One region of the Rahnella sp. JUb53 genome, then DNA from elsewhere that is predicted to be linked to it. Evidence: predicted binding sites of a transcription regulator. Region 1 holds the regulator's gene; the other holds the start of a gene.
The links. Region 1 encodes ArgR, which controls arginine synthesis, uptake and breakdown. Its sites were predicted from a motif close to ANTGAATAAAAATACANT; they were not measured.
Positions count from the first base shown of each region.

Region 2: the regulator ArgR is predicted to act here: its motif matches at 1,080-1,097, upstream of argC (N-acetyl-gamma-glutamyl-phosphate reductase).

Region 1 covers NZ_SLYT01000005.1:85,308-88,455, forward strand. Annotated here, with positions in the region: gene mpl (UDP-N-acetylmuramate:L-alanyl-gamma-D-glutamyl-meso-diaminopimelate ligase) at 1-159, shown strand, start outside; gene yhcN (peroxide/acid stress response protein YhcN) at 476-739, opposite strand; gene yhcN (peroxide/acid stress response protein YhcN) at 940-1,203, opposite strand; gene argR (transcriptional regulator ArgR) at 1,644-2,114, opposite strand; gene mdh (malate dehydrogenase) at 2,582-3,148, shown strand, end outside.
Region 2 covers NZ_SLYT01000014.1:13,750-16,897, reverse strand. Annotated here, with positions in the region: gene argE (acetylornithine deacetylase) at 1-1,033, opposite strand, end outside; gene argC (N-acetyl-gamma-glutamyl-phosphate reductase) at 1,172-2,176, shown strand; gene argB (acetylglutamate kinase) at 2,308-3,081, shown strand.

The DNA of each region.
Region 1 (3,148 bases):
CACTGGAGCGCAGATGTCGATTCGCTGGTTGATATGGTGATCAAGGCTTCCCAGCCGGGCGACCATATTCTGGTGATGAGCAACGGCGGCTTCGGCGGCATTCACGGCAAACTGCTGGCGGCACTGGCAACCAAGGCGCAGGCTGTGCAAGAGCTGTAAAACGTAAATTGATGGAACCAGGCACAGCTCCGGCTGTGCTTTTTTTTGCCTTTTACCGACGGACAGGACTCTTTGAGGCAAAAATTTTGACAAAAAAAAAGCCCTCAAAAATTGAGGGCCAAAGGGTGTCGTCGGACAGGACGACGAGGGTATCGTTAGCCGGAGAGCAAGGCAGTGGCAGTGTCAGCTCTCCTTCCAGCCTCAACAGCGCAGTGTATTTTCGCTGTATTTCTTCGAACAGTGGCTGTTGAAACCCGGTAACGCTAATTCAAAATACTCAAACAGTGGCTTTGTATCAGGGACTTACTCAGGGATCTTACTGATAGATTTCTGCGGTTGCATGATAAGCGCCGTCGTTATGGGCTTCTATCACGCGGAAAGATTTAGCGCCTTTGCTGTCGGCTTTATCAGACAGTTGCTGGCGGATATCGGTCGGAACACCATCGACGCCGCTGACGCTGATTGTGCCCATAGGCTGTAAATTTTCTGCTTGCTGATTAGTCACCAGCTGAGCGGCGGATGCACCGAAAGAAACAGCAGATAACAGGCTTAGGGCGGCAATAGTAGTAATGATTTTCATGATAATTTCCTGAATTCACTGACGTTGTTAGATTATTTCGAGATCAACGTCGATTGATGTCTGGATTCATCAGAACTGTGATATCGGGTTCAGGAGTGCGTAAAGCCTACGGGAACGCAGATGATGCAGTGACAAATCCGTCTAGATGCGCATTGCGCGGGCCCGATTCATTCAGGCCCCTTCGCTACGTTTACCCGAACTTATTGGTAAATTTCAGCGGTCGCGTGGTAGTTACCTTCTTCACGAACTTCGATAACACGGAATGCTTTAGCGCCTTTGGCATCGGCTTTGTCTGACAATGCCTGACGGATATCAGAAGGTGCGCCGGCAACACCGCTCACGCTGATCATGCCAGTTGATTGCAGATTTGACGCTTGTTCCTGTGTTACAGGTTGTGCTGCAAAAACGCCAAATGACAGGGCAGATAGAATGCTTAATGTTGCGATTGTAGTTTTAACTTTCATGATTTTGACCTCGTCGATTTTATTATGTTTTCAATATCCGGTGCTTCACACCACGGAAATGAGTATACATCTAATAACTGTAAATATTAATAGTTTGCTAATAGTTATTTAGGTGTCTATGTGCATCCTATGTGTATTTTTAATAACTAAAAAGAATAAAAAACGCGTGAAAATTAGACTTTTTGTGTTAATTTTTCGTAAAATCAATAAATTGGGTGAATGTGGCTATTTGTGCTTATTTTTGCAGTGAATCACATCGTTGAAATCTTTCTGTGACGTGGTTGTGGTGCTTGTTAAGGGATTTAACAGGAATGACTGCGGGATGCTCTTGAAAGGGAACAGTGATTTAGAAAGGAGGTAGCTAAGAGGAGGCCAGAAAGCGTGTTCTTCTGACCTCTGGCACAGAAAAGGTGCTACAGCAGGTTCAAAATGAGGCGGATTTACAGTTCCTGCTCGAACAGACTGAGTATCGCGTCATGGAGTTGCTTAACGCTAAAGCCGCGGGCCGGTGTCGTGAAGATGGTATCATCGCCGGCAATCGTGCCGAGGATCCCTTCTGATTTACCCAGTGAGTCGAGCAAGCGGGCGATCAGTTGTGCCGCGCCCGGACTGGTGCGGATCACGACAACCGCGTCATTATGGTCTATATCCAATACCAGATTTTTCAGCGGGCTGGTGGTGGTTGGCACCCCAATCTCAGCAGGCAGGCAGTACACCATTTCCATCTTCGCATTACGGGTTCTGACAGCACCAAACTTGGTCAGCATCCGTGAGACTTTTGACTGATTGATATTTTCGAAACCGTCATCCTGAAGTGCGGCAACAATTTCGCCCTGAGAACTGAATTTCTCTTCCTTCAACAATGCTTTGAAGGCTTTGATTAAATCTTCCTGTTTAGCAGGATTACGCATTTTGCACCCTGGTCTCTGTATCATAGTTGTGTTGATTATGCAGATAATTGCATTTTTATGCAACTGTGCGAAGAGATGCAGATCCCGAATTATGCATCCGGCAAGGAACACAGGCGTTATGGGGAAAAAGGAGAGGTAATGGATATGCCAAAAATGTGCATTACGTTGAGACCACACCTTCAATCCCTCCTTTATCTGATGATCACGATTCAGCTCTCAACATTGGAGCGAATTTAACCATTTATTAACCTGGTGTGTTTTGTGCTGCTACTTTTAATAATGTCGCTTTCCGATAAAAAGTCATAAAAGACCGGAAAAGGTCGTTGCAAAGGGTTTTTTTTACTTTCTAAACGACCAACCTCAGTTTCTCTGCAGGTGAGCAATTGTTTTTAACAGCGTAAGTGATTAAGGTCACACTAAAATAATTCCACGACACTTATAAGTTAATGATAAAAAAGGAGTATAGGATGAAAGTTGCAGTTCTCGGTGCTGCGGGTGGTATCGGTCAAGCCCTCGCGCTTCTGCTCAAGACCCAGCTACCTTCCGGTTCCGAACTCTCATTATATGATATCGCTCCGGTTACTCCGGGTGTCGCTGTCGATCTCAGTCATATCCCCACAGCAGTTAAAATCAAAGGTTTTTGCGGTGAAGATGCGAAGCCAGCTCTGGTTGGCGCGGACATCGTCCTGATCTCTGCCGGTGTCGCCCGTAAACCCGGTATGGATCGGTCTGATTTGTTCAACGTGAACGCGGGCATTGTTCGCAATCTAATCCAGCAAGTGGCCAGTACATGCCCGAAAGCCTGCATCGGTATCATCACCAACCCTGTTAACACGACCGTTGCGATTGCGGCTGAAGTGTTGAAAAACGCCGGTGTATACGACAAAAACAAACTGTTTGGTGTGACAACGCTCGATGCTATTCGCTCTAACACTTTCGTTGCTGAACTCAAAGGTAAGCAGCCAGAAGACATTGAAGTGCCGGTCATTGGCGGGCACTCAGGGGTGACTATCCTTCCTTTATTATCTCAGCTT
Region 2 (3,148 bases), on a different contig from region 1:
CCAGCGTCGGGCACAGTTCCTGAATAAACGGCGCTTCGGTGCAGTAGTTAACGATTTCCGTTTCCACACCGAGCAGTTTCTCGACCACCTGCACCAGCGGATGATCCGGCGGACATTCATAGCCCGGGATCGGCGGATGCAGTTCTTCAATCACGATACGTCCCGGCCAGCGTTCGCTCACCGGTGCCAGAGCCTCGTTCAGCAGACCATCAATGTCGGTCAGCGTCAGACCCGGCAGCGGGCGGATATCCATATGCATTTCGCAGCAGGCACAAATACGGTTCGGCGCGTCGCCGCCGTTAATGTAGCCAAAGTTCATGGTCGGGTACGGAATGACGAAGCCACTGTGGTTGTAACGGCTTTTCAGCGTATTGCGCAGCGTCATTAAATGGGTAATCGATTCGTGCATCAGTTCAATGGCGTTGACGCCACGCGAAGGGTCACTGGAATGACCGGACTGGCCGGTGATACGGATAGCATTCGACAAATGACCTTTATGCGCACGAACAGGCTTCAGGGACGTCGGTTCGCCGATGATCGCGCAGTCAGGGCGAATTTTGGCGTTTTTGGAGAAATAGCTGGCACCGGCCATGGTGGTTTCTTCATCGGCGGTCGCCAAAATATACAGCGGTTTAGTCAGTTTGGTCAGGTCAACATCACGCAGGGAATCGAGGATAAAGGCGAAGAAACCTTTCATGTCGGCAGTGCCCAAACCATAGAGCTTATTTTCATGCTCGGTGAGGGTGAAAGGATCGCGTGTCCAGCGGCCGTCATCAAACGGAACGGTGTCGGTGTGACCGGCCAGCAGTAAGCCGCCTGCGCCTTCGCCGGTACTGGCTAACATATTGAATTTATGGCGCGTTCCTGGAACGGGTTGCACTTCGACTTTGAAGCCTAAATCACCGAACCAGCCTGCCAGTAAATTGATTAACGTCTCATTGCTCTGGTCCAATGCCGCATCGGTTGCGCTGATGGAAGGGGTTGCGATTAACGCCCGGTAGAGCTCAATAAAAGGAGGTAATTTCATCTTCACTGTTGACAGCCTTTAGTTAGGGTAGTATTCATATTCATGCAATAATTGTGAATAAAAATACAATAAGCCAGCGCGTAAGGAAACCGGAAAAAAATTCATCCGGCCCCTACCCAAAAATTGAGAAGGTGAATAAGCCCTATGTTGAATACGCTGATTGTTGGTGCCACAGGTTATGCCGGAGCCGAACTCGCTGCTTACCTGAATCGCCACCCACATATGAACATAACCGGTTTAACGGTTTCAGCGCAAAGTGCAGATGCAGGAAAATTGCTTTCTGATTTGCATCCTCAATTAAAAGGCATCGTCGATTTGCCTGTTTTGCCACTCACTGACGTGGCGGAAGCAGCGAAAGGTGTCGATGTGGTATTTCTGGCGACCGCGCACGAAGTCAGCCATGACCTCGCGCCGCAGTTTCTGGCGGCGGGCTGTGTGGTGTTTGATCTCTCCGGTGCCTTCCGCGTCAGCAAACCTGAGTTTTACACCGAATTCTACGGCTTCGAGCATCAGCATCTCGATTTGCTCGACAAAGCCGTGTACGGCCTGGCCGAGTGGCAGGCTGACAAATTAAAAGACGCGCAGCTGATTGCCGTGCCGGGTTGCTACCCGACCGCTTCACAGCTGGCGCTGAAACCGCTTATCGAAAATGGTCTGCTCAATGACAGCCAGTGGCCGGTCATCAACGCCACCAGCGGTGTCAGTGGTGCAGGGCGTAAAGCCACGCTCGGCAACAGCTTCTGCGAAGTCAGCCTTCAGCCGTACAAACTCTTCAGTCACCGTCATCAGCCGGAAATCGCTGAACACCTTGGCGTGCCGGTGATTTTTACTCCGCATCTGGGCAACTTCCCGCGCGGTATTCTGGCGACCATCACCTGCCGTCTGAATGCGGGTGTGACGGAGCAGGATGTGGCGGAAGCTTTCCATAATACTTATCACGATAAACCGCTGGTGCGTTTGTACACCAAAGGTGTTCCGGCACTGAAAGACGTGGTCGGGCTGCCGTTCTGCGACATTGGTTTTGCGGTGAAAGGCGAACATCTGATTGTGGTAGCGACGGAAGATAATGTGCTGAAAGGCGCGTCTGCACAGGCGGTTCAGTGCATGAATATCCGTTTCGGCTTCCCTGAAACGCAATCGCTGCTTTAACAATCTCTCTGATTTTCAGCAGACAAAAACAACCGTCCCTGAGCGTTTATTCAGACGCGCAGGGATGCTAGATTAAAATGAAACCTATTGTTATTAATTAACATTCTCAACCGGTCGGGGCGCGAACAGCTATGAATCCGTTAGTCATCAAATTAGGTGGTGTGTTGCTGGACAATGAAGAAGCGCTTGAGCGCCTGTTCATGGCGGTAGTGGCTTATCGTCAGGAATATCACCGCCCGCTGGTCATTGTTCACGGTGGCGGCTGCCTGGTTGATGAGCTGATGAAAAAGCTGAATCTGCCTGTGGTGAAAAAGGCCGGTCTGCGTGTTACTCCGGCTGATCAGATTGATATCATCACCGGCGCGCTGGCGGGCAGCGCCAACAAAACCCTGCTGGCGTGGGCGGTTAAAAATCACATCAACGCGGTTGGCCTGTCTCTGGCAGATGGCGGCACGGTCAGCGTGACACAGCTGGATGAATCACTGGGCTTCGTCGGTAAAGCCGAAGCGGGCAATCCGGCGCTGATCAACACGCTGACCGGCGCAGGTTATCTGCCGATTGTCAGCTCTATCGGCATCACTGCTGCTGGCGAGCTGATGAATGTTAACGCGGATCAGGCCGCGACGGCGCTGGCGGCTACACTGGGCGCAGATCTGATCCTGTTGTCGGATGTCAGCGGTATTCTCGATGGCAAAGGCCAGCGCATTCCGGAAATGAGTGCAGAGAAAGCTGAACAGCTTATCGATCAGGGCATCATCACTGACGGTATGATCGTCAAAGTTAACGCCGCGCTGGACGCTGCGCGTTCTCTCGGACGTCCGGTGGATATCGCCAGCTGGCGTCACGCCGAACAATTACCAGCACTCTTTAACGGTGTCGCCATCGGCACACGTATTCTGGCGTAACGCACCGGCGGCGCATTCGGTATACCCTTTTCAAGGGCGCAGCATAGTGCGCCCTTTTGCATAATAA